2 regions of the Pseudarthrobacter sp. B907 genome follow, and region 2 is predicted to be linked to the other one. Evidence: predicted binding sites of a transcription regulator. Region 2 holds the regulator's gene; the other holds the start of a gene.
What was found. Region 2 encodes HrcA, which represses chaperone genes, less so after heat shock. Its sites were predicted from a motif close to TTNGCACTCGNNNNNNNCGAGTGCNAA; they were not measured.
Positions count from the first base shown of each region.

Region 1 (21,771 bases), on a different contig from region 2:
CCGGTCGTAGAGGTCCACCGTCTCCTTGTCGTCGTAACGCCAGAAGTCGAGGGCGAGGAAGCGCTCGTACATCAGGTCCCCGACGATCGCGCCGACCCGGAAGCTCATGAGCTGCTGGATGTAACGGTCCACGCTGCTGAACGCTCCCCAGAACAGGCCGAGCGCGGCCGTGATAATGACGTAGACGATCGCCTGCCGCCCGGCCTCGGCGTTGCCCGCGTAGGCGGCCGCGAGCGCCGTCGTGGTCAGCGCGGCGAAGTAGGTGGTGACCAGCGGCAGCAGCGCCGAGATCAGCGAGCCCACGATTTTCATCACGACGGCGGCCGGCGAGGCCCGGAAGCTGACCCGCAGCACCTGCGCCACCGCCCGGGCATAGGGCCGGAGCGCCAGTTTGCGCCTGGGCTCGCGCGCGGGCAGGAGTTCGGACATGCCTCCAGCCTAGGACACGCCCCTGCCCAACTAGCTCGCAGCAGGGGCCGTTATGGGCCGCCAAAACGGCCCGTGCTGCGAGTTGGTTGGGTGGCTCAGAGAGCGGCGGGTGGGCCCACGCCCGCAGGGTTCCCTGACCGAGCTTGCGAGGTTAGGGGGCGGGTGGGGATTAGCGCGAACCGTAGTTCGGTGCCTCCACGGTCATCTGGATGTCGTGCGGGTGGGATTCCTTGAGCCCGGCCGCGGTGATCCGGACGAACTTGCCGCGGGCCTTGAGCTCGGCGACGGTCGGGGCGCCGGTGTAAAACATGGTCTGGCGGAGGCCGCCGACCAGCTGGTACGCCACCGAGGACAGCGGGCCGCGGTAGGCCACCCGGCCCTCGATGCCTTCCGGGATGAGCTTGTCATCGCCGGAGACGTCGGCCTGGAAGTAGCGGTCCTTGGAGTAGGAGGTGTTTTTGCCGCGGGTCTGCATGGCCCCGAGCGAGCCCATCCCCCGGTAGCTCTTGAACTGCTTGCCGTTGACGAAGATCAGGTCCCCCGGTGACTCGTCGCAGCCGGCCAGCAGGGAACCGAGCATCACGGTGTCGGCGCCGGCCACCAGGGCTTTGCCGATGTCGCCGGAGTACTGCAGGCCGCCGTCGGCGATCAGCGGCACGCCGGCCGGGATGGCCGCCTTCGCGGACTCGTAGATGGCGGTGATCTGCGGGACGCCGACGCCGGCCACCACGCGGGTGGTGCAGATGGAGCCCGGACCCACGCCCACCTTGATGCCGTCGGCACCGGCGTCGATCAGGGCCTGGGCACCCTCGCGGGTGGCGGCCTGGCCGCCGATGATGTCCACGTGCGCAGCAACCGGATCGGACTTCAGCCGGCGGATCATGTCCAGAACACCCTGCGAGTGGCCGTTGGCGGTGTCGACGAACAGGGCGTCGACGCCGGCGTCGATCAGGGCCATGGCCCGCTCCCAGCCGTCACCGAAGAAGCCGATGGCGGCGCCGACTCGCAGCCGGCCCTCCTCGTCCTTCGTGGCCAGCGGGTACTGCTCGGCCTTGGTGAAGTCCTTGGTGGTGATGAGGCCCTTGAGCCGGCCCTGCTCGTCCACCAGCGGGAGCTTCTCGATCTTGTTGGTGGCGAGCTTGTGCGAGGCTTCCTCACGGCTGATGCCCACGTGCCCGGTGACGAGCGGCATCTTGGTCATGACGTCGCTGACCAGCCGGATGGGGAAGTCGGATTCCGGCACAAAACGGGTGTCGCGGTTGGTGACGATGCCGAGCAGCCGCATCCCCTCGTCCACGACCGGCAGGCCGGAGACGCGGTAGTGCGAGCAGATCTCGTCCAGCTCGGCGAGCGTGGCTTCGGGGCCGATGGTCAGCGGGTTGGTGATCATGCCGGACTCGCTGCGCTTGACCCGGTCCACCTGGTCGGCCTGGTCGGCGATCGACAGGTTACGGTGCACCACGCCGAGGCCGCCCTGGCGGGCCATGGCGATGGCCATCCGGGACTCGGTCACGGTGTCCATCGCAGCGGAGAGCAGCGGGGTGTTCACGGTGATGCGCTTGGATATCCGCGAGGAGGTGTCAGCCTCGGACGGGATGACGTTGGTGTGTCCCGGCAGCAGCAGGACGTCGTCGTAGGTCAGGCCAACGAAGCCGAAAGGGTCGTGTTCGGGCTGGGTCATGAGTGCGCCTCTTACCTTGGTTTCTGGGTTCACGGGTAGGGGTTGCAGCAGATGACCAGCCCGTCATTACGGGCGTGGCCTGTGCAGAAGTGTTGTGTAAATAGTAGAACCTCGGGCCCGATCCCCATATTCCGGGCCGCGAATGTGAGCAACGGCATGCCTGGCCGCGCCGCGCGCGTCACGTCCAGCCGGTGGCGGCGAGCAGCCGCTGCTCGAACATCGGGATCATGCTTTGGACGTAGGTCTTGGTGAGGTGGTTGTCGTCCTTGTAGACATAGACGTTCCCCACGACGGCGGGGCAGGTGCCGTTGGCGCAGATGAAGTCGCTCAGGTCCATGAGGTGGAGTCCGGCGACCTTGCCCCGGTAGGCGTCCAGCGGCGAGGAGGCGGCCAGCGATTCCTGCAGCGGAACGTTGCAGGCTGCGGCGTCGGCGCCCTTCTTCTGCACGCATTCGGGCATGTTCATGGTGAAGCGCGGGTTGTCGCGGATGCCCACCACCTCCATCCCGGCGTCGGTGAACGGCTTGATGCCCTCGAGGTACTGCGGCACCTCGGTTTCGTACGGGGCGTCCTTGAGCGTGAGCGAGGCGACCGTAAACACGGCGTCCGGCTTGTGATCCAGCACGTACTGGGCGCTCGCCTTGTTGAAGGCGTTGCAGTCCGCATCGCGCTCAGGCGATTCCCCGCCGAAACGGCAGTTGCCCTTGAGCAGGGTCACGACTTCCCAGCCGTGGCTCTTGGCGATGGGGCCCAGGGCGGCCATGTACTGCTGGGCGTGGGAGTCGCCGAGCACCACAATCTTCTTCGTCACGGGGTCCGGCCGGCTGTTTTGCAGGCAGCCTGCCAGCAGCGGGTCCGCGGGCACGTTGGAGTCCGTGCAGAGCCCGTCGATGTCGGCCCACTCGTTCTTCAGGGCCGCCGGGCCGGGAATGATCTTGGCGTCCGGAGTCGGCTTGCCGGCGTTCTCCGGCGCCAGCGCGGCGGCGCCGGGGGTCAGCTCCCGGGGCTGGGCCGCGGCGGCGGCCTCATCGGCCATCAGCTGGCTCTGCCATACGGTGACGGGTCCGGCCAGCAGGGCACCGCAGGCGGCGATGACGACGGCGGTGCGCCACGCGCGGCGCTGCGGCCAGTGCCAGTCGCGCAGCGGTTTCTCGACGTAGCGGGTGGTGAGCACGGCCAGCGCCACGGAGGCGGCCACGATGGCGAGCCCCTGCACCAGGTCCGGCGCAGTGATTCCCAGGCCGGCCAGCGCCAGCACCAGCAGCGGCCAGTGCCAGAGGTAGAGGGCGTAGGAGTTGTCGCCCAGGGCCACCAGCGGGCGCCACGTCAACAGACGGTCGACGCCGAAGCGGCTGCCGCTCTGCCCGGCAACGATGATGGCGGCGGCAGCCAGCGTGGGCCACAGCGCGATGAAACCGGGGAAGGACCGGTCCACGGTCAGCAGCAGCCCGCAGGAAAGCATCGCGGCCAGGCCGGCCCAGCCCAGCACCACGCGCAGCGCCTTGCCCGGTTTCAGGTGCGGCAGCGCCAGGGCCAGCAGCGAGCCGAGGGCGAACTCCCACAGCCGGGTCCGGGTGTCGAAGTACGCGTAGGCCTGGTTGCTGGCGGTCTGGTCAATCGAGTAAGCCAGCGACGCGGCAAAGATGGTCCCGAAGGCCAGGGCCAGGATCAGCCGGTAGTCCGTCAGCCGGTCATCCAGCTTCGTCCGGCGCAGCACACGGTGAAGCAGGGCGGCGCCGGCGAAGACCAGCGGCCAGAGCAGGAAGACCTGCCCCTGGATGGATAGGGACCAGAAGTGCTGCAGCGGGCTGGCACCGGAGTGGTCCTGGGCGTAGTAGTCGACGGCGGTGTCGGCAAGCAGCCAGTTCTGCCGGTACAGCAGCGACGCCCAGGCCTGGTCGAGGATGTCCGGCCACCGGCTTGCCGGCAGGATGGCCCAGGTGCCGATCAGCACGGCGAGGACCACCACCACGACGGCCGGCAGCAGCCGCTTGAGCAGGTGCAGCCAGTGGCTCAGCAGGCGCAGCGGCTTCCCGCTCTCCACCTTCCGGGCGAAGCTCAGGGTCATCAGGAAGGCCGAGATGAGCAGGAAGATGTCCACGCCGCCGGAGACCCGGCCCAGCCACACGTGGTAGGTCACTACCATCAGGACGGCAAGCGCACGCAGGCCCTGCACCTCGGGCCGGTAACCCGATTTGCGGCGCGCCGGCGAACCCGCGGATGCGGGCGGCGGGCTGGCTACGGTTCGCTCGATCGACACTGGGGACCCCTCAGGCACACTTCCAAAAACATCAATGTTACTGAACCGTAATTTTCTGCGCCAATCGCTGGGAGGTCTGCCTGCGGGCGCCGGCCACGCAGCAGGCCCTAGTCTGTAACGAGTCGAAGGAGGCCGCGAGTGATCGTGCAGTTACGGATTTGTGTCCCGGAGCAGCTCACCGGTGCTGTGGTGGACAGCTGTTCGGACGGGCCTGGAGTGGCGGAGGTGGCGCTGCACCCGGGCGCCTCGGTGCTCCCGCCGGGAGATGTGATCCTGGTTTTCGTCGCGCGGGAAGCCGTCGAGGCGCTGATCGAGAAGCTCCACGCCCTCAACGTCCAGGAGGTCGGCTCGATCTCGGTGACCACGCCCGAGTTGCTGCTCTCCGACCGCGCGGACGAGGCCGCGGCGGCTGCCCCCGGCGAGGGCGCGGACGCCGTGATCTGGGATGAGGTGTCCCGGCAGACCGGGGAGGACTCCCGGCTGACGTGGAGCTACCTGGCGTTCCTGGTCCTGGCCACCCAGCTCGCTGCGATCGGGATCGTCACCGACTCGACCATCGCGATTGTGGGCGCCATGGCTGTCGGTCCCGAGTTCGGGCCGCTCGCCGCGCTGGCCGTGGCCTTGGTGCGGCGCCAGTGGCGGCTGGGGCGCCGCGCGGCGCTGGCGCTCGGCGTGGGGTTCCCCGTCGCCATGCTGGCGGCGGCGTTCACGGCCTGGCTCTCCGTCCCGCTTGGTCTTTTTCCCGCCGATGCCCTGGACCGCGGCTCGGCGGTGGAGTTCATTTACCATCCGGGGCCGTATTCATTGATTGTGGCCCTACTGGCCGGCACCGCCGGCATGCTGTCCGTGATCGGCCGGCGGTCGGCGGCCCTAATCGGCGTTTTCATTTCGGTGACCACGGTCCCGGCGGCCGGTTTTGTGGCGGTGGCGCTGGTGCTCGGTGAGTACCAGAAGGCGGCGGGCTCGGCGCTGCAGCTGCTGGTGAACCTGGTCGGGATCGTCGTGTCGGCGGTGGCGGTGCTGCTGTTCTACCGGGTGGTCACCAAACGCCTGCCGCGCGACGCCGCGGCGCGGCTGCAGCGGAAAGCGCAGGCGCAGGGGCGCTGACGTGACGTGACGGGCGCTGACAGGCGCCGGCCGGGGCCCGCCATAACAAGAAGGACCGGACCAGCTGGAGCTGGTCCGGTCCCTTTTGTTGCACGGGAACTAGTGCGCGGGAACCTTAGTGCTGGTGCCCGGCGTGTTCGTCTTCCTCGGCCGGCTTCTCCACCACAAGGGTTTCGGTGGTGAGGACCAGCGCGGCGATCGAGGCCGCGTTGCGCAGTGCCGCGCGGGTGACCTTGACCGGGTCGATGACGCCGGCCGCGATCAGGTCCTCGTATTCGCCGGTCTTGGCGTTGAAGCCCTGGTTGACCGCGGACTCGGACACCTTGGCGACGACGACGTAGCCGTCGAAGCCGGCGTTCTGGGCGATCCAGCGCAGCGGCTGGGTCAGGGCGCGGCGGACGATGCCCACGGCAGCTGCCGCGTCGCCGTCGAGCGCCTGGACGGCCGGGTCCTCATCGAGCGCCTTGAGCGCGTGGATGAGGGCGGAGCCGCCGCCGGCCACGATGCCTTCTTCGAGGGCGGCGCGGGTGGAGGACACGGCATCCTCGATGCGGTGCTTCTTTTCCTTCAGCTCGACCTCGGTGGCTGCGCCGACCTTGATCACGCCGATGCCGCCGGCCAGCTTGGCCAGGCGCTCCTGCAGCTTTTCCTTGTCCCAGTCCGAATCGGTGCGGGTCAGCTCGGCGCGCAGCTGGGCGACCCGGGCTGCGACGTCCTCGGCGGAACCGGCGCCGTCGACGATGGTGGTGTTGTCCTTCGTCACGGTGATGCGGCGGGCGGTGCCGAGGACCTCGAGGCCCACGGTGTCCAGGCTCAGGCCCAGCTCCGGGGAGACGACCTGCGCGCCGGTGAGGGTCGCGATGTCCTGCAGCATGGCCTTGCGGCGGTCACCGAAGCCGGGAGCCTTGACGGCGACGACGTTCAGGGTGCCGCGGATGCGGTTGACGATCAGCGTGGAGAGGGCCTCGCCGTCGACGTCCTCGGCGATGATGAACAGCGGCTTGGAGCTCTGCAGCGCCTTCTCCAGCAGCGGCAGGAATTCCTGGACCGAGGAGATCTTGCCCTGGTTGATCAGGATGAGGGCGTCCTCGAGGACGGCTTCCTGGCGTTCGGCGTCGGTGACGAAGTACGGGGACAGGTAGCCCTTGTCGAACTGCATGCCCTCGGTGAGGACCAGCTCGGTCTGCGTGGTGGAGGACTCCTCGATGGTGATCACACCATCCTTGCCGACCTTGCCGAACGCCTCGGCCAGCAGCTCGCCGACCTCGTCACTTTGCGCGGAGATGGCGGCCACGTTGGCCACCTGGGTGCCCTCGACGGGGCGGGCGTTCTCCAGCAGGCGGGCGGCGACGGCCTCGACCGAGACCTCGATGCCGCGCTTGATCTGTCCCGGGGCGGCGCCGGCGGCAACGTTGCGCAAGCCTTCCTTGACCAGGGCCTGGGCGAGCACGGTGGCGGTGGTGGTGCCGTCGCCGGCGACGTCGTTGGTCTTGGTGGCGACCTCCTTGGCAAGCTGCGCGCCAAGGTTTTCGTACGGGTCGTCCAGTTCGACTTCACGGGCGATGGTGACGCCGTCGTTGGTGATCGTGGGGGCGCCCCACTTCTTGTCCAGCACGACGTTGCGGCCGCGCGGGCCGAGCGTCACCTTGACCGTGTTGGCGAGCTTATCGATGCCGGCTTCAAGCGACCGGCGGGCAGCGTCGTTAAACGCGAGCTGCTTTGCCATGGTTTTGTCCTTTCAAGACGGAACCCCGCGCAGCCGTTCCGTTCAAAGCGAAGGAATCGGCGGCGCGGGGGTCCAAGAGAGTTACTTTACGACGATCGCCAGAACGTCGCGGGCGGACAGCACGAGGTACTCGACGCCGCCGGTCTTAACTTCGGTTCCGCCGTACTTGGAGTAGATGACAACGTCGCCGACGGCGACGTCGACGGGAACGCGGTTGCCGTTGTCGTCAAAGCGGCCGGGGCCTACTGCAACAACTTCGCCTTCCTGCGGCTTCTCCTGTGCGGAGTCCGGGATAACCAGGCCGGAAGCCGTGGTCTGCTCGGCTTCGAGCGGGCGGACAACAATACGATCCTCAAGAGGCTTAATAGAGACCGACACTCGGACCTCTCCTTTTCGTCAGCAAATTCGTGGACTTTAAAGCTGTGGTGCCATGGCGTACAGACCGTCGTCGCGGTGCCGGCAGCAGCCAGGCCGGTAAAGCTTCAGGTGTTAGCACCCGCCTAGGGAGAGTGCCAATGACGACTCTATGTAAGGAGTTAGCACTCGGTCAAGGTGAGTGCCAGAAAGTTCGTCGTCGGTGAACGCGGTTATGGACATGCTCATCGGGTGGCTTGGAGGACGGACATGCCCAGCGTTGGCGCTCGGCGTTGGACATGCCCGCCCGGCCAGGAATGGACATGCCCAGTGCTGGCGCTCGGCGATGGACATGCCCGCCCGGCGGCTTGGAGGACGGACATGTTGCCTCGGGCGCTGAGCTTGTCCGTTGTTGGTGCTGGGCGATGAGCGTGCTCATCGCCGGCCCGCTGCAATGGACATGCTGTCCGGGGGCGATGGACATGCCCAGTGCTGGCCGCCACGGATGGGCATATACGCAATATGTCCAGTGCTGGCGGCGAAGGATGGGTATGTCCGTCCCAGTCCATGCCGGCGCCGACCCTGCGCCGGGCCAAGCGGGCCAAGGCCAAAGCGGCCTACTGCCCCGCGAGGTCCTCGTAGTCCCAGTCCTGGCCGTCGTCGTCCTCGTCGACCTGCGCGGAGGTGTTCCGTTCGCGGTACATGACGAAGCCGCCAGCGAGGGCGGCCAGCGCCCCGAGGACCAGGAAGATCATGCCGCCCACCCGGGCTGGGGCATAGGTTTCGCGGATGGCCCGCGCCTCGTCGGTGGCGTCCGTGACGTCCTTGCCGCCAACGGAATACACGGTGGCGTTGAAGGAGTCGAGGGCGAAGATGATCACCAGCAGCGCCACGCAGACGACCGCCACCACACTGCCCGCAATCAGCGCGGGCCGGGCGAAGCGGACCAGGCCGCTCCGGCCCGGATTTTCCCCGTCGCCCGGCTCCCGGGTGCCCGCCGCGCCGAAGTCCTCTGTGTCCCTGTCGTCCATGCCGTCCAGCCTATCGGTCGTGCCGGGCGTTCCGCGCCTGAACTACGCTTGATGGCATGGCTGAGACTACGCAGGACCAGATCGCCCCGCTCCTGAATCCGGAGGGCTGGGAACTGCTGGCGTCTCTTGGCCCGTACCGCGAGGAGGAGGCCTTCCGGCTCAACGCCTCGCTGCGGAAAGCCGGCCATTCCCCCGAGCTGGTCTCGGCGGCACTCACGCAGTCCCGGCTGCGGACCAAGGCGGAGGCCAAGTTCGGCGAATTCGCCCGGCAGATGATCTTCACCCGGGCCGGCCTGGAGCAGGCCACCCGGCTGGCCGTCGCGGCACGGCATGCGCAGCGGTTCGCCGCCGCCGGGATTTCCCACGTGGCGGACCTGGGCTGCGGGCTGGGGGCGGATGCGATGGCGCTGGCCTCCCTCGACATCACGGTCACCGCCGTCGAACTGGATGAAACCACCGCGGCCTGCGCCACCATGAACCTGATCCCGTTCCGGAACGCCACCGTGGTCCACGCCGATGCCGCCGCCGTTCCGCTCGACGGGATCGACGGCGTCTGGCTCGACCCGGCCCGCCGCACTACGTCGAGCTCGGGAACGAAGCGCCTCTGGGACCCGGAGGACTTCTCCCCGCCGCTGTCCTTTGTGGAGTCCCTGGCCGCGTCCGGCCGGGCCGTCGGCGTGAAGATGGGCCCGGGCATGCCGCACGCCTCCGTGCCCGCGGGCTGCGAGGCGCAGTGGGTCTCGATGGGCGGCGACGTTACCGAGGTGGCCCTCTGGTTCAACGCGGTCCGCCGGCCCGGGATCCGCCGCGCCGCCCTGGTCCTGGGGCCGCAGGGAGCCGCGGAGCTCACCAGCTCGGAGGAGTTCGACGCCGGGCCGGCCGCCCCGGTGGGGGCCGTGGAGGGCTACCTCTACGAGCCGGACGGCGCCGTGATCCGTGCCGGCCTGGTTGCCGACGTCGCGCTGCAGCTCGGCGGGCATCTGGTAGATGAACACATCGCCTACATCTGCGCGCCGGAACTGCGCGAGACGCCCTTCGCCCGCGCGTACAAAGTCCTCGAGGTGATGCCGTTCAACGTCAAGGCGCTCAAGGCCTGGGTCAAGGCCAACGGCGTCGGTGTCCTGGACATCAAGAAACGCGGTACCTCGGTGACCCCGGAGGAACTGCGCAAACAGCTGCTCCCGGGCGGCAGGAGCGCCAGGAATTCCGCCACCAAAACGGCCACCCTGGTCCTCACCAGGATCGGCGAGGAGCGGGTGGCCATTTCGGTGGAGCCGGTCCAGGTCCCGGCGGCCGGGGCTACTGGGCCCGCATAAACTCCTCGGCGGCCCGGACCTGTTCGTCGCTGGGCCGGATGCCGGTGTAGAGCACAAACTGTTCCAGGGCCTGGATCGTGGCGACCTCGGCGCCGGTGATCACCTGCTTGCCCGCGGCGCGGGCGGCCTTCACCAGCGGGGTCTCGGCCGGCAGCGCGACGACGTCGAACACCACCTTCGCGGCGCCGATCGCCTCCTGCGGGAAGGGCAGCGCCTCCGCATCGGGGCCGCCCGCCATGCCGATCGGCGTCACGTTGATCAGCAGCTCGGCAGTGCCGGACGGCTCGAGGTCGGCCCGCCAGTCGAACCCGTAGAGCCCGGCCAGCGCCCGGCCGGCCTCCTCGTTGCGTGCGACCACGGTGACGTTGCGGAAGCCGGCGTCGCGCAGCGCCGCAGCGGTGGCTTTCGCCATCCCGCCGGCGCCCAGCAGCCACACGGAGTAATCCGTGGGGACGGCGTTGCGCGCCAGCAGCTGCTCGATTGCCGTGTAGTCGGTGTTATAGGCCGTGAGCGTGCCGCCGTCGTTGACGATCGTGTTGACCGAATCGATGGCTTTCGCCGACGGGTCCATGGCGTCCACCAGGGCTATGACGTCTTCCTTGTAAGGCATTGAGACCGCGCAGCCGCGGATGCCGAGGCCTCGCACCCCGGCGATGGCCTGGGCGAGGTCGGTGGGGGCGAAGGCCTTGTAGATCCAGTTCAGGCCCAGCTGTTCATACAGGTGGTTGTGGAAGCGGGTCCCGTTGTTGCTCGGCCGGGCCGAGAGCGAGATGCACAGGGTCATGTCTTTGTTCAGGATGGGCACAGCACCATTAAACGCCATGGCCCCGGTTCAGCGGCAGCCGGCACCCGCTCCCTGCGGCCCGACGGCGACCGGCAGCTTCCCCGGCGCGGTCGCTTTCCCGGCCAGCACCGCCAGCAGCGCGTCGAAGGCCTCCTGGGTCCGGCCGTAGAGCGCGATTTTCGCGGGCGCGGCGGACTTCTCCAGCGGCCAGGGGGCGTCGAGGGCAACCGCCACATCCGCGGTCGCCGGAGCTCCGCCATAGCCGATCAGCGTCACGAGCGGCCCGTCGCCGATCCGGATGCCGGCCTGGCCGGCCGCCGCCGCGAACCTGGCCCGGTCCTGTTCGGAGCCGCCGTTCACCCGAACGCTGGCCGGGACCATCGGCCCGCGGCAGGGCCCGGCCAGCACGGTGATGGCCTGCTGGGAGACTTTTTGTGACAGCGCCGAGCCGCTGCCCGGCGGCCTGCCCTGCGGCGCCAGGCTGCGCGCGCGCCAGAGCTGCATCGTGGCCACCCGGGTGGCCGCCTCGTCCAGCCGGGCGGCCGGCAGGGAGCCGCTGCGGACCGCGGCCACGATGGCGGCGTGGGCGGTTTCCACCGACGCCGGCATCAGCACCAAGTCCGCGCCGGCGGCGAGCGCCAGCGGGGCGGCGGCGTCGTTGGGGAACTGCTTCCCGATCGCACCCATGTTGAGGGCATCGGTCACGGCGACGCCCTTGAAGCCCATCCGGCGCAGCTCCGCGTAGGCCGCCGGCGAGACCGAGGCGGGCACCCCGGGCTGCAGCGCAGGCACGGCGATGTGCCCGGTCATGACCATGGGCAGCCCGGCGTCGATGGCGGCCTGGAACGGCTTCAGGTCCCTGGCGCGCAGCTGCTCCAGGCCGGCGCCCTGGACCGGCAGGCCCTCGTGCGAGTCGACGGTCACGGAGCCGTGGCCGGGAAAGTGCTTGGCGGCCGGCAGGATCCCGGCCGCCAGCATGCCGCGCGAGAAGGCGATGCCGACGTGCGCCGCGGTGTCCGCGCTGCCGGAGATCGAGCGGGCGCCGATGGCGGGATCTGCCGGGCCCACGGTGACATCCGCCGTGGGGGCAAAATCGACGTTGAAGCCGAGCCCGGCCAGCTCCGCGGAGAGGGCACGGCCGGCGTCGGACGCCAGCGGCTCACTGTCCGCGGCGCCGTAGCTCATCGGGGCCGGCCACTCGGTCAGGGGTGCGCGCAGCCGCGCGACAGCTCCGCCCTCCTGGTCCACGCCGATCAGCCCGGGCCAGCTGCGGCCGTCGGCCCGGGCCGCCCGCTGCAGGCGTTCGGCGGCGGCCCGCATGGCGGCAGTGTCCACCTGCCCGTCAGGGGCGGCAGGGACGTTGTCGCCCATCACGATCGAACCGGCGAGGTGCAGCCGCTCAATGGTCCGGGCATGGGCCTCGGAGTCGAGCCCGGGGAAGAACGGCAGCAGCACCTGCCCGGCCTTCTGCTCAAGGCTCATGCCCGAAACGGCACCGGCCGCGGCATCGGCGTCGCGTTGGTCCGGACCCCAGCCGAGCGGTCGCGGGGCCCCGGGCCCGGCGTCGGCCGCCGGCGGCGCCCCGGCGGCGGAGCCCCGGTCCGGGGTCGGTCCGGGGCCCGCAGCTTCCGGTCCGGCGCAGCCTGCCACCGCTACGGCAAGCCCCGTCAGGAGCGCCAGGGCCGCCGGCAACTGGCTTCTTCTGTGAAAACTCTCACGTATCAGCTGTAACTTGGCCACCAGCTCGATGCTACCCCTGCACTAGACTTGGAGCACCGTTGCCTTGCCACCGCATGCCGCCGCGGGCAGCAGCACAGCCGGCGACAAAACAGCGCGAAACAAAACAGCGAAGGGACCACATGAAGATTGATTTCGCTTCATCCAGGCAATCAACTCTTGGTGTGGAATGGGAACTCGCGCTGGTCGACGCCGAAACCGGCGAGCTGGCCTCGGTGGCCGGCGAGGTGCTCCGGGGGGTGGCCGACCGCCATCCCGAGCTGAACGAGGATGACGAACATCCCCATATCAAGCAGGAACTGCTGCTGAACACGGTGGAACTCGTCACCGGCATCTGCACCACCGTGGCCGAAGCCAAGGCGGACCTGGACAGCTCCCTCGCCGCGCTGCGCGAGGTCACCGACCCGATGGGCGTGGAGGTCTTCTGCGCCGGCAGCCACCCCTTCAGCCCGCCGCAGCTGCAGCCGGTCACGGACAAGGAGCGGTACGCCAAGCTGATCGACCGCACCCAGTGGTGGGGCCGGCAGATGGTCATCTACGGGGTGCACGTCCACGTGGGCCTGGACAGCCGCGACAAGGTTCTGCCGGTGCTCGACGGCCTGGTCAACTACTTCCCGCACTTCCAGGCGCTGTCCGCCTCCAGCCCTTTCTGGGGCGGCGAGGACACCGGCTACGCCTCCCAGCGCGCCCTCATGTTCCAGCAGCTTCCGACGGCGGGCCTGCCGTTCCAGTTCGCCAGCTGGGAGGAATACGAGTCCTACGTCCAGGACATGTTCACCACCGGGGTCATCGACACCCTCTCGGAGATCCGCTGGGACATCCGCCCGGTGCCCAACCTCGGCACCATCGAGATGCGGATTTGCGACGGGCTGGCCACGCTGGAGGAGGTCGGCGCGATCGCCGCCCTGACGCAGTGCCTCGTGGACGAGTTCTCCACCATCCTGGACAACGGCGGCACCATCCCGACCATGCCGCCGTGGCACGTCCAGGAGAACAAGTGGCGTGCGGCCCGGTACGGCCTCGACGCGATCATCATCCTGGACGCCGACGGCAACGAACAGCTCGTCACCGACCACCTGCGCGAGACGCTCACGCGGCTGGAGCCCGTGGCCGCGAAGCTCGGCTGCAGCACCGAACTGGCCGACGTGGAAAAGATCATCCGGCGGGGCGCCGGTTACCAGCGGCAGCGCCGCGTCGCCGCCGAGCACGGCGGCGACCTGCGCGCCGTCGTACTGGACCTGGTCAAGCAGATGCGCAAGGGCCCCGAAGCCTAGGTCCCCGGACGCCGCGTCCCTGTTCCCGGGCGTTGCGCCTAGGCGGACACGGAGGTCACCGGCATCGAGGAGTCCGGCGCGAAGCCGATCCCGCTCGGCGCCGTTCCGGCCATCACCAGCTGCGCACCGAGCGCGGCGACCATGGCCCCGTTGTCCGTGCACAGCGCCAGCGGCGGGACGGTCAACCGAATTCCGGCCGCCATGCAGCGCTGCTCCGTGAGCTGGCGCAGCCGCGAGTTCGCGGCCACTCCCCCGCCTAGCAGCAGCTCGGTGATGCCGTTTTCGCGGCAGGCGAGCACCGCCTTGGAGGTGATCACGTCCACCACGGCCTCCTGGAAGGCGGCGGCGATGTCCGCGACCGGCACCTCCTCACCGCGTGCCTCGAACTGCTCCACGCAGCGGGCGACGGCGGTTTTCAGGCCGCTGAAGGACCAGTCGTACCGGTGCGGGCCCGGTTCCTCCGCGGTGCCCATGTACTTGGGCTGGGTCAGGCCGCGCGGGAACCGGATCGCCTTGGCGCTACCGGTGCGCGCCAGCCTGTCGATCGCCGGCCCGCCCGGGTAGCCCAGCCCCAGCAGCCGCGCCACCTTGTCGTAGGCCTCGCCGGCGGCGTCGTCGATCGTGGAACCGAGGAGCTCGACGTCGTCCGTGATGCTGCGGATCCGGAGGATCTCGGTGTGCCCGCCGGAGACCAGGAGCGCGCCGAGGTTCTCAGGCAGCGCATTCCCACCGGCAAAGACGCTCGGGACGCCGTCGCCCGGCTCGAGCAGGCCGACGCCGACGTGCGCCACCAGGTGGTTGATCGCATACAGCGGCTTACCGGTGGCAACGGCGAGCGCCTTGGCCGCGCACACACCCACCATGAGCGCCCCGGCGAGGCCCGGGCCGGACGTCACGGCGATGGCGTCGACGTCGGCCAGGGTCACGTCCGCCGCGGCGAGGGCCTCCCGGAGGGTGGGGACAAACGCGTCAAGGTGCGCGCGCGAGGCGATCTCCGGGATGACCCCGCCGAAGCGGACGTGTTCGTCCATGGAGGATGAAACCGTGTTGGCCAGCAGCCGGGTTCCGCGGACAATGCCGACGCCGGTCTCGTCACAGGAGGATTCAATTCCCAGCACCAGTGGCTGGGAACTGTGCGCGATATGGTTCATGCTCGGTCCGTTTCGCTCGGAGGGGTGTGCAGTTGCAGGCGCATGATCAGCGCGTCGACGCCGTCGCGGTAGTAGCGCGGCCGGACGTGGATCTGCTCGAAGCCGAAGCGCCGGTAGAGCTGCTGGGCGCGGGGGTTGTCGGCGCGCACCTCCAGCAGCACGTCGGCGGCATGCCGGCGCCGGCTTTCGCGGATCAGCTCGGTCAGCAGCGCCGACCCGATCCCTTTGCCCTCGCGTTCGGGCACGACGGCGATGGTCTGGACGTCCGCGATGGGTTCGATGCACATCAGCCCGGCGTAGCCGACGATCTCGCCGTTGGCTTCCGCAACGAGGTAGCGCCGGGTGTCGGTCTGCGTCAGTTCGTCGGCAAACATCTGCAGGGGCCAGGCGTCCACCGGGAACAGCCGGAGCTCCAGGGCGTGGACGGCGGGAATGTCCGCGGGAACCATGGGACGGAGCTCCACGCCGGGCGGGCCCTGCGGCGGGCCGTGTCGCGGGCCCTGCGGGGCGTCCGGGGCGGTCACAGCGCGCGCTTCCGCGGCCCGGGGACCTGCGCGTCCGATTCGCGCAGGTACAGCGGGGTGCTGTCCAACAGCTGCTCCCCCGCCGCGAGGCGGGCCAGGGCAAACTGGCCCAGCGAAAGCGCCTCGGGCTGACGCCCGGAGAACTCCGGGACCACGTTCAGGACGTCCGGGTACAGGCCGGCGCCGGCGCCGTAAACGGGAAGGTCCGGCAGCTCGGCGGCGAACCCCACATGGGGCCCGTCCAGCAGCCGCGGGAGCTGGCCGGCGGTCTGGGCGTAGCGGGCCCAGTAAACCTCCTTGCGCCGCGCGTCGGTGGCCACGATGAACTCGGCCGGGGCCTCCGTCGACTCGGCCACTTCCAGCGCAACGGCGTCGAGGCTCATCAGCCCGTACAGCGGCTTGTCCCAGACGAACGCCAGGCTGCGCGCCGTGACGATGCCGGAGCGCAGGCCCGTGAACGGGCCCGGCCCCACCCCGGTGACAATCGCGTCGACGTCGGCGCCGCGAAGGCCCGCGCCGGCGAGCAGCTGCTCGATGCCGGGGGCCAGCACCTCGGCGTGGCTGCGGGTGTCCGCGGTGGCGAAGCTGCCGACGACGGATTCCAGCGAATCGTCGGAGACGAGCGCGGCGCTGGCAACGGCCGAGGTATCGATGGCGAGGATCAGCATGGTCAGTCCGTTTCCGGGGTCGCGGGCGGGGACGGGAGAGCCGCCAGGGCGGCGGGCGGTTCGGCCCAGCGCGGGCCGAAGCCGCGGAAGACCACGGTCCGGGGCTCGTCGGCGTCGTCGGTGTCAAAGTCCAGCACGACGCCGGCGGGCTGGGATCCGACGTTCTGGGCGTCGGCCTGAGTGCCGGCCTGAGTGCCGCCGAGCTGGCGGTGCAGGTCCACCTCGAGCCGGCTCTCGCTCAGGTGCTCCACCCGGCCGCGGCCCCATTCCACCACGGTCACGGAGCTGTCCATGGTGTTTTCCAGGTCGATGTCGTCGATTTCGGAGGCCGATTCCAGCCGGTACGCGTCGACGTGCACCAGGTCCGGACCGCCGGGGCGCGGCCCGTCCGGCCGGTTGGGATGGATCCGGACCAGCACGAAGGTGGGCGAGATGATCCCGGCGCGGACGCCGAGTCCTTCGCCGAGGCCCTGCGTGAAGGTGGTTTTGCCGGCGCCGAGTTCGCCGGTGAGGACCAGCAGGTCCCCCGCCTGCAGCCCGGCGCCGAGGGCGGCCGCAAGGGCGTGCGTCTGCCCGGCGGTCCCGACCGTGAGGGTCCGCTCCCAGGCCGCTTCGCTCACTGTCCTGCCCCGGCGTCGGGCGCGGGCTCTTCGTTGATGTACCGGCGCGGCACCCGCGGGCTGATCCGGGTGACGATCTCGTAGTTGTTGGTGCCGGCCGCCCGGGCCCAGTCCTCGGCCGTGGGGCCGCCGTCGGCGCCGTCGCCGAACAGCACGGCCTCGGCGCCGAGCAGCGTGGCCCCACCGGCGGAGACGTGCAGCGGACCGAGGTCGATCACCATCTGGTCCATGGCGATCCGGCCCACCACGGGGTAGGTCCGACCCGCCACCCGGACGGGGCCGCCGGTGGCGACCCGCGGGACGCCGTCGGCGTAGCCCAGCGGGACCAGGCCGAGGGTGCTGTTGCCGGCGGTGCGGTAGTTCAGCCCGTAGGAGACGCCCTGGCCGGCGGGCACGTCCTTGCAGTGCGCGACGACGGTGCGGACGGACATCGCCGGGCGCAGGCCGACTTCCGCTGAACTTTGCCCCTCGAACGGCGAGAGCCCATAGACGCCCAGGCCCACGCGGACCAGGTCAAAGTGTGTGTCCGGCCGGGACAGCGTCGCCGGGGTGTTGGCGAGGTGGCGGACCTCCGGGTCGACGCCGGCGTCCTGGGCCATCGCCAGCACCTCGCGGAAGGCGGCCAGCTGCTCGTCGGTTTCGGGGCGGTCGGGTTCGTCGGCGACGGCGAGGTGGGAGAAGATCCCCACAACGCGCAGCAGCCCCTGGTCCTGGTATTCCATCGCCTCGCCCAGCAGCGTGTCCCAGGACTCCAGGGTGGCGCCGTTGCGGCCGAGCCCGGTGTCGACCTTCAGGTGGATCCGGGCGGGGCGTTCCTGCTCGCGGGCGGCGGCGACGATCCGGCCGAGCTCCCAGCCGGAGCAGCCGATGTCGATGCCGGCGGCCACGGCGGCGGCGAAGTTGCTTTCGGGGGTGTGCAGCCAGGCCAGCAGGGGGGCCTCGATGCCGGCGGCGCGAAGGGCCAGCGCCTCGGAAATGTGGGCGGCGCCGAGCCAGCTGGCCCCGGCGCTGAGCGCGGCACGGGCGACGGGGATGGCACCGTGGCCGTAGGCGTCGGCCTTGACGACAGCCATCACCTTGGCCGGCGAGGCCACGGCCGCCAGCCGCCGGACGTTGTACCGGATGGCTTCGAGGTCGATCACGGCCGACCGTTCCTCGCCATGGCCCGGACCGGCGTCCGCCAGGGGCCGGAAATCACCTGTTGCTGCTGGGTATATCACTTTACGATTCTACGGGTGGCGGCAGTTGCTGCTGAATTCCGCACCCGGCCGGCACCTCCGGACATGCCCATCCCTCCCCGACGGACATGCCCATCCCCGGCGGCCAGTAGTGGACACATCAGGAATATGCCCACTCCCCGACCCAGGCAACGGGCATGTCCATCTCACCAGGAAACCCGGCCCACGCCCCCCCAACGGACATGCCCATCCCCGGCGGCCAGCAGTGGACACATCAGGAATATGCTCACTCCCCGAACCAGGCAACGGGCATGTCCATCCCACCAGGAAACCCGGCCCACGCCCCACCAACGGACATGCCCATCCCCGGCGGCCACCAGTGGCCAGATCAGGACTATGCCCACTCCCCGCCCCAGGCAACGGGCATGTCCATCTCACCAGGAAACCCGGCCCACGCCCCCCCAACGGACATGCCCATCCCCGGCGGCCACCAGTGGACAGATCAGGACTATGCCCACTCCCCGACCCAGGCAACGGGCATGTCCATCCCTGCAGGAAACCCGCCCCACACCCCACCAACGGACATGCCCATTCCCGACAGCCAGCAGTGGACAAATTAGGAATATGTCCACTCCTCGAACCAAGCAACGGGCATGTCCATCCGACCGGGACGCCCGCAAGCGCAGTCCCAACCCACCCCACACCCCACAAACCCTGGCTACGCGTCGGAGAGGTGCGCGATGGTCGCCGTCGCCCGCCGCTGCGCCTCGGGGGGCACGTTGCGGACAATCTCTTCGAGGAAACGGTAGCGGCGCAGCCACTGGCTGCCCTGGCGTTCCTTGCGGGCGTTGGCGCGCTGCCACCAGTCGGCGAGGTCACCCCAGCCGGGGGCTGCGAGCGAGCCGCCAACGTGCTGCACGGCCAGGGCCGCGCACAGGTTGGCGAAGCGGAGCCGGTCCCCCAGCGGCCAGCCCGCCAGGCAGCCGACAATAAAGGCCGCCCCGAAGCAGTCCCCAGCTCCGGTGGGGTCAAAGGCCGGGACCGGCAGCGACGGTACCCACTCCTCTTCGCCGGTTTCGGAATCCACCGCCATGGACCCCTGCGGGCCCAGGGTCACCACGGCCACCGGGACCTTGTCCGCGAGCGCGTAGAGCGCGGCCCACGGGTTGTCCTTGCCGGTGAAGGCCATGGCCTCCTGCTGGTTGGGCATAAAGGCGTGGAAGTACCGCAGGTTGTCCAGCCGCGCTGGCGCCCAGGTGCCGGTAGGGTCCCAGCCGACGTCGCCGAAAAGCCGCACGCCGGCCCGGTGCGCGTCGACGGCCCACGGTTCCAGTTCCTCGCCCAGCTCGGCAACGGCGGCGAGGGCGGGCGGCGCGCAGCCGATCAGTTCGGTGGAGGTGATGGGCGCCGGGTGGCCGTGGGTGACCATGGAGCGGTCCTTCTCGACGCTCAGCGACACGGTGACGGGCGAGTGCCAGCCGGGCACGCGCCGGGAGAGCGAGAGGTCCACGTGTTCCTGCCGGTCCAGGATCTTCCAGTTGTAGTCGCCGTAGCCGTCGTCGCCAAACGCGGCGGCAAGCCCGGTCCGCAGCCCCAGCCGGGCCGCGGCGATGGCCTGGTTCGCCACCCCGCCTGGGCAGCTGCCCATCCCCTCGCTCCAGATTTCGGTGCCGGGCAGGGGTGCGTGCGGGAGGCCGGTGAAGATGATGTCCTGGAACACGGTGCCTGTCAGGAGCAGGTCGAAGCCACCCGCCGCCGGGGTCCGGACGGCGGCGAGCGGGTCGAAGCGCGGCGCTGGAATCGCGTCCATACACGGCACACTACGCCGTCCCTGTGGCCTGCGGTAGACGGCGCTCCGGGCCCCCGGGCGCCCCGCAGAATAGACTGCAGTCATGCGGCTCATGATTGCCGGCGGCGGCGGATTCCGGGTGCCGCTGCTTTACCGGGCGCTCTCCGCCGGGCCGTTCGCGGGCCTGGTCCGGGAGCTGGTGCTGTACGACGTCGACGCCGGCCGGCTCGCCGCCGTCGGGGCCGTGCTGGCCGCCATGCCGCAGCAGCCGGGCGGGGCAGGTGGCGGTCCACGCGTCCGCACCACCACGTCCCTGACCGATGCGTTGCCCGGCGCGGACATGGTGTTTGCCGCGATCCGGCCCGGCGGCACGGCCGGACGCACCGTCGACGAGCGGGTGGCGCAGGACCTGGGGCTACTTGGGCAGGAAACAACCGGGGCCGGCGGCATCTCCTACGCCCTGCGCACCATCCCGCCGATGCTTCAGCTGGCCCAGGCGATGCGGCGCCTCTGCCCCGCGGCGTGGCTGGTCAACTTCACAAACCCGGCGGGCATGGTGACCGAGGCGCTGGTACCGGTGCTCGGCGAGCGGGTGGTGGGGATCTGCGATTCGGCCGGCGGGCTGGTGCACCGCGCCGCCCGGGCCGCCGGCGTCGCGCTCCCGGCAGGCCGGCTCGACGGCGCGGGGTATTACGGGCTCAACCATTTGGGCTGGCTCTACCGGCTGGAGGCCGGCGGCGCGGACCTCCTGCCCGGCCTGCTTGCCGACGCCGGGGTGCTGGCCGGTTTCGAGGAGGGCCGGCTCTTTCCGCAGCCCTTCCTGGCACAGTTGGGCTGCCTGCCGAACGAGTACCTGTTCTACTACTACGAGACCGCCCGGGCCGTCGCCGCCATGCGGGCCGCCGCGCAGACCCGCGGCGAGTCCATCCACGTCCAGCAGGCCGAGCTCTATCCGCGGCTCGCGTCCGCCGGCCCGGACGCGTACCGGCTCTGGGATGCCGCGCGCCGCTCCCGCGAGGAGGGTTACTTGGCCGAGGCCCGGGCGGCCGGGGAGCACCGCGACGAGGAGGACCTGGCCGGCGGCGGCTACGAGCGCGTTGCGCTGGCGGCGATGCGGGCCCTTTCCGGGGGCGGCGAGGCCCAGCTGGTACTCAACACCCGCAACGCGGTGCCGATTCCGGGCGGGGCGCCGGCCGCGGCGGTCCCGGGACTGCCGGTGGACGCCGTCGTCGAGGTCCCCTGCCGGGTGGGCACGGACGGTGTGGTCCCGATCCCGCAGGACCGGCCCGCGGAGGCGCAACTGGCGCTGATGCGGCGGGTCAAAGACGTCGAACGGCTCGTGGTCCGGGCCACCGCCCCGGCGGGCGGCGTGGCCCGGGCCACCGGCCCGCAGTCCGCATCCGACGCCGGGGGCCGCCGGGAGGCTGCCCTGGCCGCGTTCGCCCGGCACCCGCTGGTCGATTCGGAGGAGCTCGCGGCTCGGCTGCTGGCCGGCTACGAGGCGGCGTTTCCTGACCTCGCGGCGCTCTGGGCTGCGGGGTCTTAGCTCTGGGCCACGGGGTCCTAGAGCCTGCGGTACATCACGTGCAGGCCCACGTAGCCCAGCCGCGGGTGGTTAAAGGCCTCCGGGATGGTACCGAGGATTTCGAAGCCCATGCCCTGCCAGGCGGCGACGGCCCGGACGTTGCTTTCCACCACGGCGTTGAACTGCATGGCGCGGAACCCGGCGTCGCGGGCCGCCTGGAGCGAGTAGGCGCACAGGGCGCGGGCCACGCCCCGCCCGCCGTACCCGGCGCGGACCATGTAGCCGGCGTTGGCGACGTGGCTGCCGCCGCCGCCCTGGTTCGGGTGCAGCTCGCCGGTGCCGAGCACCATGCCGTCGGACCCGCCCGTTCCGACAGCCACGAAAGTCTGGCCGGGGGCCGTCTTAAACCACTTGTCGCGGGCCTGGACCTCGGTGGTGTCGGGGTCCCAGGTGAAGGTCTCCCCCGCCCTGATGACCGGCTCCAGGATCTCCCAGATGGCGGGCCAGTCCTCCGCGGTGGCCTCACGGATCTCCCACGGGGCCGAGGCCGGCACGGTTTCTGCGGTTGCGCTCACAGCCGCCACGTTAGCAGCACGCCGGCCGCGGCGGACCGGTCA
Region 1 is NZ_JBEEQE010000007.1:112,562-134,332, forward strand. Features, by position in the region: gene ABLI39_RS08240 (ABC transporter ATP-binding protein) at 1-429, opposite strand, end outside; gene guaB (IMP dehydrogenase) at 599-2,110, opposite strand; gene ABLI39_RS08250 (acyltransferase family protein) at 2,289-4,364, opposite strand; gene ABLI39_RS08255 (DUF389 domain-containing protein) at 4,509-5,477, shown strand; gene groL (chaperonin GroEL) at 5,593-7,203, opposite strand; gene groES (co-chaperone GroES) at 7,285-7,581, opposite strand; gene ABLI39_RS08270 (hypothetical protein) at 8,175-8,588, opposite strand; gene ABLI39_RS08275 (class I SAM-dependent methyltransferase) at 8,645-9,904, shown strand; gene ABLI39_RS08280 (shikimate 5-dehydrogenase) at 9,888-10,688, opposite strand; gene ABLI39_RS08285 (glycoside hydrolase family 3 protein) at 10,737-12,170, opposite strand; gene ABLI39_RS08290 (glutamate--cysteine ligase) at 12,548-13,699, shown strand; gene tsaD (tRNA (adenosine(37)-N6)-threonylcarbamoyltransferase complex transferase subunit TsaD) at 13,738-14,850, opposite strand; gene rimI (ribosomal protein S18-alanine N-acetyltransferase) at 14,847-15,299, opposite strand; gene tsaB (tRNA (adenosine(37)-N6)-threonylcarbamoyltransferase complex dimerization subunit type 1 TsaB) at 15,371-16,042, opposite strand; gene tsaE (tRNA (adenosine(37)-N6)-threonylcarbamoyltransferase complex ATPase subunit type 1 TsaE) at 16,045-16,662, opposite strand; gene alr (alanine racemase) at 16,659-17,882, opposite strand; gene ABLI39_RS08320 (carbohydrate kinase family protein) at 18,559-19,650, opposite strand; gene ABLI39_RS08325 (family 4 glycosyl hydrolase) at 19,733-21,175, shown strand; gene ABLI39_RS08330 (GNAT family N-acetyltransferase) at 21,193-21,729, opposite strand.
Region 1: the regulator HrcA is predicted to act here: its motif matches at 7,740-7,766, upstream of groES (co-chaperone GroES).

Region 2 (9,631 bases):
CGGCACGGACAGCACGTCCGTGGACCCCGGCTCGTCCATCAGTTCGATGTGCAGCTTCTCCATGGCGGGCTCGTCGACCAGCAGGATGGACAGCTCCGCCTGCGGGTGGATGAAGAGCCGTTCGAAGACAAACCGGGCCAGGGCCACCAGTTCCGCCTCGTCGACGCTCACGCCTGATTCGTTGTTGACTTCGATGCTCATGCGCGTTCTCCCCGGTTCTCCCGGGCGACGGAGTGCTTGACCCGGTTCCTTTGTATTTCGTCCCAGTTGCTGTAGGCGTTCACGATGTCGCCCACCAGCCGGTGCCGGACGACGTCTGAGGCGTCCAGCACCGAGAAATTGACGTCCTCGATCCCCTGCAGGATCTCTTCGACGATCCGCAGCCCGGAGCGGGTGCCGAACGGCAGGTCCACCTGGGTTACGTCGCCGGTGACCACCATTTTGGAGCCGAAGCCCAGCCGGGTGAGGAACATCTTCATCTGCTCGGGGGTGGTGTTTTGCGCCTCGTCCAGGATGATGAAGGCGTCGTTGAGCGTGCGCCCGCGCATGTAGGCCAGCGGTGCCACCTCGATGGTGCCGGCGGCCATCAGCCGCGGGATCGACTCGGGGTCCATCATGTCGTGCAGCGCATCGTAGAGCGGACGGAGGTAGGGGTCGATCTTGTCGCTGAGCGTGCCGGGGAGGAAGCCCAGCCGCTCCCCCGCTTCCACCGCCGGGCGGGTCAGGATGATCCGGTTGACTTCCTTCTGCTGCAGCGCCTGGACCGCCTTGGCCATGGCCAGGTAGGTCTTGCCCGTGCCGGCCGGGCCGATCCCGAAGATCACCGTGTTCGCGTCGATCGCGTCCACATAGTTCTTCTGGTTCAGGGTCTTGGGCCGGATGGTCTTGCCGCGGCTGGAGAGGATGTTGAGCGTCAGGACGTCCACGGGGTTCTGCAGCGACTGGCTGCGCAGCATTGACACCAGTTGCTGCAGTACGGCCGGCGTGATGACGGTGCCGCGGGCCACGAGGCCGCGCACTTCGTTGAGCAGCCGCATGATCCGGGGTACGTCGGCGGCCGGGCCGCTGATGGCGAGTTCGTTGCCGCGGACATGGAAGTCGACGTCGGGGAACTGGGTTTCGATGAAGCGCAGGGCTTCGTCGTGGCTGCCCAGGGACTGCACCATTTGGTCGGAGTTGTCGAACAGGACCACTTCCGTCCGCAGGCCTGGGAGGGAGTGGGGAAATTCCCCTGCGGTGCGCTCGCCCGCGCTGATCCGGGCCTTGCCGTTGGCTGCTTCAGTCATGGTGTTGGCCCGTGGGCCTCTGGTCCCCTCCAGTTCGGAAATGGTCTCCCGCCATTGCCGGCCGACGCCGGTCCGGGCCGTCAGCGCCGGTTCCGGCGGGTCCCTCCATCTTACGCCAGCGCGGCCCGGGACCGGCGCCCGGGTCCGGCGCAGCGACATTAGGTATCAACTTCATATCGTCCTCATATCGTTCCCGTTGCAGTTCGCCGGCCGGCGCGAAAACCCGCCCGGAGCGCCCCGGCGCTGTGTAATGCTGGATTTGGCCTTGCCGGGCCCGACGCTGCCGTTCCCCGACGGAGGGCGGGCAACCCGGCGCGGCCGGCGCCCTGCCCGCGGAACAAACCCGGCAGGCACGGAGCAGTGCATGATTCAGGGCTCACAGCGAAAGGACGGCGGCCATCAGCCAGCGTGAAGTAGTCAAGGCAGCAGGACGGCGTGCGCGCCGTGGGGCCCTGCTGCTGGTGCTGCCTGCCGCCCTGGCGCTGTCCGGCTGCGTGGCCACGCCCCAGCCGGGAATCACCGACTCGGGCACTCCCACCCAGACGGTGCCCGGCCCCGCCGCGGGCGCCGCCGCCACCAGCGCGCCGCTGGAATCCACGCAGGCGTCCAACAAGGCCCCGGTCTACTGGATCGGGCGCAGCAACAACAATGTCTTCCTCTACCGCGAGTTCCGGGACGTCTCGGAGCAGGACAACCCCATCACACGGGCCCTGCGCGTGATGATGTCCGAGAAACCGCTGGATCCCGACTTCTTCACCCCTTGGCAGAACCCGAAAAAGCTGGCCACGTCCATTTCCGGCAAGAATGTCATCACGGTGGATGTGTCCGCGGACGCGTTCAACAGCAACGTCGACGCCGAGATGGCCGAACGCGCCATCCAGCAGCTGGTCTACACCGCCACGGCCGCCGGTGCCAGCGCCGGCCTGACCGACGCCGGGCAGCAGATCCAGGTGGTCATCCTGGTGGACGGGCACACCGATTACGTCGCGTTCAACCGGGTCCGCCTCGGTTCGCCGACGTCGCGCAGCGCCGGGATGGTGGCGCCGGTGTGGATCATCGATCCGCAGGAAGGCACCCAGGCAGCCGAGGGGGCCGTGAAGTTTACCGGCCGGAGCACCGTCCCGGGCGGCAAGCTGCGCTGGGAGATCCTGCGGGTCGACGGCACCACGAAGACCCCCTACCTGAACGGCAACATCACCGCCTCCCCGGACGGCGCGCAGGCCGGCCTGTTCAACTTCTCGCTGAACCTCGGGCCCGGCAGCTATGAGGCCCGGGTGTCGCAGGTGGATCCGGGCAGCACGGTGCAGGACCTGAACGTGGACACCCGCGGCTTCACCGTCCGCTAGGCACGGCCCCGGCAGCGGCGCCCGTCTGCGGTGCCCGGCGGCTACCAGCGGCCGAGCACGTCGCTGGCCAGCACGGTGGCAGCCGGGCCCGCGGTGGAGGAACGCAGCACATGATGGCCCAGCAGGGCGGTCACCGCACCGGCGTCGCACAGCCGGGTGACCTCGCGGGGGCTGATGCCGCCCTCGGGACCGACAATCAGGAGCACCTCGCGCGGCTCGCCGCCGTCACTCCCCTGCCCCTGGGCCGCGCCGCGCCAGCTTTCCAGCACCTGGCGGAGCGGGCGGACCGCATCCTCGTGCAGGATGACGGCAAGGTCCGCGGCCGCGACGGCTGCCTGCAGGGCGCCGCCGTCGACGGCGTCCCGGACCTCCGGGATCCAGGCGCGGCGCGCCTGCTTCGCGGCGGCCGTCACCACGGACTGCCACTTGGCGTGGGCCTTCGCTGCGCGCTCGGGCTTCCACCGGACGATCGACCGTTCCGCCTGCCAGGGCACGACGGCGTCGATGCCCAGTTCCGTAGCGGTTTCGGCGGCCAGTTCGTCGCGGTCGCCCTTGGCCAGTGCCTGCACCAGGATCAGCCTGATATCCGGCCGCGCCTCGGTGCTGGCCTCGACGCATTCCACCGTCAGCTCCTGGGGAGCGACGGCGGTGACGGTGCCGGTGATGCGGGTGCCGGCGCCGTCGGCAAGGTCGACCGCCTCCCCCACGGCCAGCCGCTTGACGGTCACCGCATGGCGCGCCTCGGCGCCCGTGAGGACGAACGTTGTGCCGGGGCCCTGGTCGTCCAGGGTTCCTGCGGGCGTGAAGAAGACCGGGTTACTCACCGCTACAGGTTACCGAGCCGGTCCCGCAGCTTGGCGAAGACGCCGCCGCTGGCGGCGAGCTTGCCTTCGGTGAACTGCTCGCCGCGGAGCTTGGCGAGCTGGCGGAGCAGGTCTTCCTGGGCGGCGTCGAGCTTGGCCGGGGTGTCCACCTGCAGGTGCACCTTGAGGTCGCCGCGGCCGTAGCCGCGCAGGTGGGTCACGCCCATGCCGCGGAGCGTGATGATCTCGCCCGACTGGGTGCCTGCCTTGACGTCGATCTCCTGCGCCCCGTCAAAGGTCTCAAAGGTCACTTCCGTGCCCAGGGCGGCCGCGGTCATCGGGATGTGTAGGCTCGCGTGCAGGTCGTCGCCCTCCCGGACGAAGGTCGGGTCGTTGTTGACCCGGATCTCGACGTACAGGTCGCCGGAGGGACCGCCGGCCGGGCCGGCCTCACCCTGGCCGGAGAGCTGGATGCGGGTGCCGGTGGCAACGCCGGCCGGGACCTTGACAGTCATCGAGCGGCGGCTGCGGATCCGGCCCTGGCCGCCGCACTCGTTGCAAGGGTCCTTGATTACGGTGCCGAAACCCTCACAGCTGCCGCACGGGGCAGTGGTCATAACCTGGCCGAGGATGGAGCGCACCGCGCGCTGGACCTGGCCGCTGCCGCCGCAGATGTCGCAACGTTCGGGGTGGCTGCCCTCACGGCAGCAGGAGCCCTCGCAGGTGGGGCAGGTGACGGCGGTGTCCACCTCGAGCTTCTTGTTGACGCCGAAGACGGCGTCGCGGAGCTCGATCCGGACGCTGATCAGTGCGTCCTGCCCGCGCCGGACCCGGGAAGCGGGGCCGCCCTGGCCGCCAGCGCCGCCAAAGAAGGTCTCGAAGATGTCCTGGAAGGCGAAGCCCTGCCCGGCGTAGCCGCCGCCGAAGCCGTTGTCGGTGCCGTTCTCGTTGCCCGTGGTGTCGTAGACCCGGCGTTTCTGCGGATCGGAGAGCACCTCGTAGGCGTGCGTGACCGCCTTGAACCGGTCCGAAGCGTCGTCACCGGGGTTCACGTCCGGGTGCAGGGTCCGCGCGAGTTTGCGGTAGGCCTTCTTGATTTCTTCCCCCGTCGCTTCGCGGGAGACTCCAAGAACGTCGTAGTGGCTGCTCAAAGTGTGTATCTCTTCCTGGTTGTACTGCCGGTAACTGGCAGAGCCTGTGTCAGGTAAATGGCTGGTGCCGGGGCCGGGCCGTCAGGGCCCGAGGATCCGTGAAAGGTAGCGGGCCACCGCACGGACGGCGGCCATGGTGGTGGGATAGTCCATCCGCGTGGGTCCGAGGACGCCGACCTTGGCGGTGGCGTCCGGACCGTAGCCGGTGGCCACCACGGAGGCTTCGGAGAGGCCGTCGTAGGGGTTCTCCCGGCCGATGCTGACGGTGACGCCGCGGGGGTCCTGCGCCATGTCGCTGAGCAGGCGCAACATCACCACCTGCTCCTCGAGGGCCTCGAGCACCGGGCCGATGCTGAGCGGGAAGTCCACGTTGGACCGGGCCAGGTTGGCCGTGCCGGCCATGACCATCCGTTCCTCGCGGCTGCTCGCCGCCAGCGACTCGAGCCCCCGGGCGAGGGCCTGGGCCGCGCCGCGCCGAGCGGGCGGGCAGCTGTCCGCGACGGCCTGCAGCGACTGCGGCAGCAGGTTCAGCGGGGTGCCCGAAAGCTTGGCCAGGAACAGGGTGCGCAGTTCCGCGAGGGCCTCGTCGCCGAGCTCCTGGCCGACGTCGATCACCCGCTGTTCCACCTTGCCGGTGTCGGCGATCAGCACGGTCAGCACCTTGCGCGGAGCCAGCAGCACAAATTCGATGTGCCGGACCCGGGCCCGGCTGAGCAGCGGGTACTGCACGACGGCGACCTGGTTGGTCAGCTGCGAGAGCAACCGCACGGTCCGGTCGAGAACGTCGTCGAGGTCGTCCGAGCCCTCCAGCAGCGCCTGGATGGCGCGCCGCTCCGCAAGGGACAGCGGCTTCACGGCCGAAATCTGGTCCACGAACAGGCGGTAGCCCTTGTCGGTGGGGATCCGACCGGCGCTGGTGTGCGGCGCCGTGATCAGGCCCTCGTCCTCCAGGGCCGCCATGTCGTTGCGGATCGTGGCGCTGGAGACGCCCAGGTGGTGCCGCTCCACCAGCGCCTTGGATCCCACCGGTTCACGGGAATGGACGTAGTCCTCCACGATGGCGCGCAGTACTTCAAGTTTGCGTGGCTCGCTCACGCCCCACCTCCAATCGACCTGTTTCCGCTGAGCCGGGTGCCGCCGGGCGTGACGGGACGCGCCCGGGAACCCGCGGTTAGCACTCGACATGCCTAAGTGCTAACCAGTCTAATATGACTCGCGCCGTTGTTAGCATTGGATTCGCTGCGGGCGTGACCGCCGGGACAGGTGTTTCCGGGCACACCGCAGGCCGCGGGACCGAATCGTCCCCCGAAACTTTCCGAGCGCAAAGCAGTGTGTAGCAGATGACGTACCAGAACTGGGGCCCGCAGGACCTGTCCGCCCCCGCCAAGGCCCAGCTCCCTGAAATCCCGGTGGAACGCGGCATGGTGCTGGAGGACGTCCAGTCCGGCTGGGTGGGCGCTGTGACCCGGGTGGAGAAGTCCGGCGGCATGCACGTTGTGGCCCTCGAGGACCGGCGCGGCAAGTCCCGTTCCTTCCGGCTGGGCTTCGGCTTCCTGCTGGAGGGCCAGCCCATCCGGCTGATGCCGCCCGCCCCCCGGGCCCCCGCTGCGGCCGCCGGGGCGCGCACGGCCTCCGGCTCGGTGCGGGTGGCCGGACAGCGCGCCCAGGTGGCCAAGGCCAGCCGGATCTGGGTGGAAGGCAAGCACGACGCCGAGCTCGTCGAGAGGGTCTGGGGCGATGACCTGCGGGTGGAGGGCATCGTGGTCGAGCCGCTGCATGGCATCGACGACCTGGCTGCCGCCGTGAAGGAGTTCGGGCCGGGCCCGGGCCGCCGGCTCGGTGTGCTGGTGGACCACCTCGTCCCGGATTCGAAGGAGTCCCGGATCGCCGACGCCGTGATGGCGTCCCCGGGGGCCGCCGGCAACGTGCTGATCGTCGGGCACCCGTACGTGGACGTCTGGCAGGCCATCCGCCCGGCCGTGCTGGGCATTGAACAGTGGCCGGTGATCCCGCGGGGGGTGGACTGGAAGACCGGGATCCTGACGGCCTTCGGCTGGCCGCACAGCAGCAAGGAGGACATCGGCCTGGGCTGGCAGAAACTCCTCGGGGCCGTCCGCAGCTACGCGGACCTGGAACCGTCCCTGCTGGGCCGGGTGGAAGAGGTCATCGACTTCCTTACGGTGCCGTAGCCGCCCCGCTGTGCGCCGGTTCGGTGCCCGAGCAAGTATTCTTGGAACGGCGCCCGCAGCGTTTGTTGCGGCCGCGGCCCTACAAGTACCAATGCTCCACCGCAATCCAAAGGACGAAACGTGGCAGAAGATGCACGCGAACACACGGACCACCAGGCAGGCCATGGCGAGTCGCAGTATCACGGCGTGCCCGCTAATGCCCTGCCGCTGACGGCGAGCGAGGACCGGCAGTGGGCCACCCTGGCGCACTTTGGCGGCATTCTGGGCTGCATCCCTTCGCTGCTGATCTACCTGATCTTCAAGGACCGCGGCCCCTTCACGGCGCAGGAGTCGAAGGAAGCGCTCAACTTCACGCTGCCGCCCACGATCGCCGCCGTTCTCGCCAACCTGCTGGTCTTTGTCCCGGTGGTCGGAAACCTGTTCGCCGTGCTGGCGACGGCCATCTGGCTGGCCCTGGCCTGCTTCTCCGTCGCGGCGGGCATCCACGTCAACCGCGGCCAGCCGCACCGCTACGAGTACAACCTCCGCTGGATCAAGTAGCGCGCACGGAGACCTACCGCCGGCGCGGTCCGGGTCCTAGTCGGGCAGGATCCTGCGGACCACCGCGTCCGCCAGCAACCGCCCCTTGAGCGTCAGCACCAGGCGGCCCTTGAACGCCTGTACCGGGTCCACCAGCCCGTCCGCGATCAGCCCGGCCACGGCGTGCCGTCCGGTGTCCCCCAGCCCGCCCAGGCCCGGGATGTCCAGTCCGGTCACCAGCCTGGCCTCGAGCATCACGCGCTCGACGTGGCGGGTTGCCGAATCAAGCGTCTCCCGGCCGGCGGCCGGCGATACCCCGGAGCCCAGCCGGGACGCGTAGGCCGTGGGGTGCTTCACGTTCCACCAGCGGACCCCGCCCACATGCGAATGTGCGCCGGGTCCGATCCCCCACCAGTCGTCCCCGCGCCAATAGGCCAGGTTGTGGCGGCAGGCCTGCTCCGGGGTGCGGGCCCAGTTGCTGACCTCGTACCAGCCAAGGCCGGCGGCGGAGATCAGCTCGTCGGCGAGCTCGTACTTGGCTGCGTGGTCGTCGTCGTCGATTCCGGGGACCTCGCCGCGGCGGATCTGGGCGGCGAGCTTGGTGCCGTCTTCGACAATCAGCGCGTAGGCACTGATGTGGTCCGGGCCGTAGGAGAGCGCCGTCTCGAGCGAGTAGCGCCAGTCCTCCAGCGACTCGCCGGGCGTGCCGTAGATCAGGTCCAGGCTGACGGCGAGGCCGGCCTCGCGGGCCCACTGGACCACTTGCGGCACACGGCTGGGCGTGTGGGTGCGGTCCAGGACCTTCAGGACGTGCGGCACGGCGGACTGCATGCCGAAGGAGACCCTGGTGAAGCCGGCATCGGCGAGCAGCTGCAGTGATTCGGGCGTGACCGAGTCCGGGTTGGCCTCGGTGGTGACCTCGGCGCCGGGCTCCAGGCCCCAGGTCTTGATCGCGGCGGCCAGGATGCTGGCCAGGTCCGCGGCCGGCAGGAGCGTGGGCGTCCCACCGCCAAAGAAGACGGTGCTGAGCCGGCGCGCCGGCAGGCCCGATGCTGTGAGCACCCGGCCGGCGAACTCCACTTCGGCTACGGCGGTGCCGGCGTAGGCGTCCTGCGAGGCACCGCCGCCGAGCTCGGTGGCGGTGTAGGTGTTGAAGTCGCAGTAGCCGCAGCGGACGGCGCAGAACGGAATGTGCACATAGAGCCCGAAGGCCCGGTCCGCGGCGCCCTCCAGCGCTTGGCCGGGCACGAGCCCGTCCGGCGGCGCGGGGTCACCGAGGGGAAGCGCGCTTGGCATGGCTACTTCTTGGCCTTGTCCTTGGACTCTTCCGTGGTCAGGGCGGCGATGAAGGCCTCCTGCGGCACTTCGACGCGGCCCACCATCTTCATGCGCTTTTTGCCTTCCTTCTGCTTCTCCAGCAGTTTGCGCTTTCGGGTGATGTCACCGCCGTAGCACTTGGCCAGGACGTCCTTGCGGATGGCGCGGATGCTTTCGCGGGCAATGATCCTGGAGCCGATGGCGGCCTGGATCGGCACCTCGAATTGCTGGCGCGGGATGAGTTCGCGCAGCTTGCCCGTCATCATCACGCCGTAGGCGTAGGCCTTGTCGCGGTGGGTGATGGCGCTGAACGCGTCCACCTGCTCGCCCTGGAGCATGATGTCCACCTTGACGAGGTCGGCTACCTGGTCGCCGTCGGCCTTCCAGTCCAGCGAGCCGTAGCCGCGGGTCTTGGATTTGAGGATGTCGAAGAAGTCGAAGACGATCTCGGCCAGCGGCAGGCGGTACCGGATTTCCACCCGGTCCTCGGAGAGGTAGTCCATGCCGCCCATCACGCCGCGGCGGCTCTGGCACAGCTCCATAATGGCGCCGACGAATTCGTTGGGGGCCAGGATGGTGGCCGCCACCATCGGCTCGCGGACCTCGGAGACCTTGCCGGTGGGGTATTCGCTGGGGTTGGTGACGTGCACGACCTTCTTGTCCTCCAGCGTCACCTCGTACTCCACGTTGGGGGCGGTGGAGATCAGGTCCAGCTTGTACTCGCGTTCGAGCCGCTCGCGGGTGATTTCCAGGTGCAGCAGCCCCAGGAAGCCGACGCGGAAGCCGAAGCCCAGCGCGGCCGACGTCTCCGGCTCATAGACCAGCGCGGCGTCGTTGAGCATCAGCTTCTCCAGCGCGTCGCGCAGCACCGGGTAGTCCGTGCCGTCCAGCGGGTACAGGCCGGAGAAGACCATCGGCTTGGCGTCGGCGTAGCCGGGCAGCGAGTCGCTGGCCGGCTTGGCCAGGTTGGTGACGGTGTCGCCGACCTTGGACTGGCGCACGTCCTTCACGCCGGTGATC
Region 2 is NZ_JBEEQE010000019.1:5,873-15,503, reverse strand. Features, by position in the region: gene ybeY (rRNA maturation RNase YbeY) at 1-201, opposite strand, end outside; gene ABLI39_RS14885 (PhoH family protein) at 198-1,286, opposite strand; gene ABLI39_RS14880 (GerMN domain-containing protein) at 1,748-2,632, shown strand; gene ABLI39_RS14875 (16S rRNA (uracil(1498)-N(3))-methyltransferase) at 2,674-3,456, opposite strand; gene dnaJ (molecular chaperone DnaJ) at 3,459-4,586, opposite strand; gene hrcA (heat-inducible transcriptional repressor HrcA) at 4,668-5,681, opposite strand; gene ABLI39_RS14860 (DUF3097 domain-containing protein) at 5,927-6,775, shown strand; gene ABLI39_RS14855 (DUF4870 domain-containing protein) at 6,896-7,315, shown strand; gene hemW (radical SAM family heme chaperone HemW) at 7,352-8,590, opposite strand; gene lepA (translation elongation factor 4) at 8,593-9,631, opposite strand, start outside.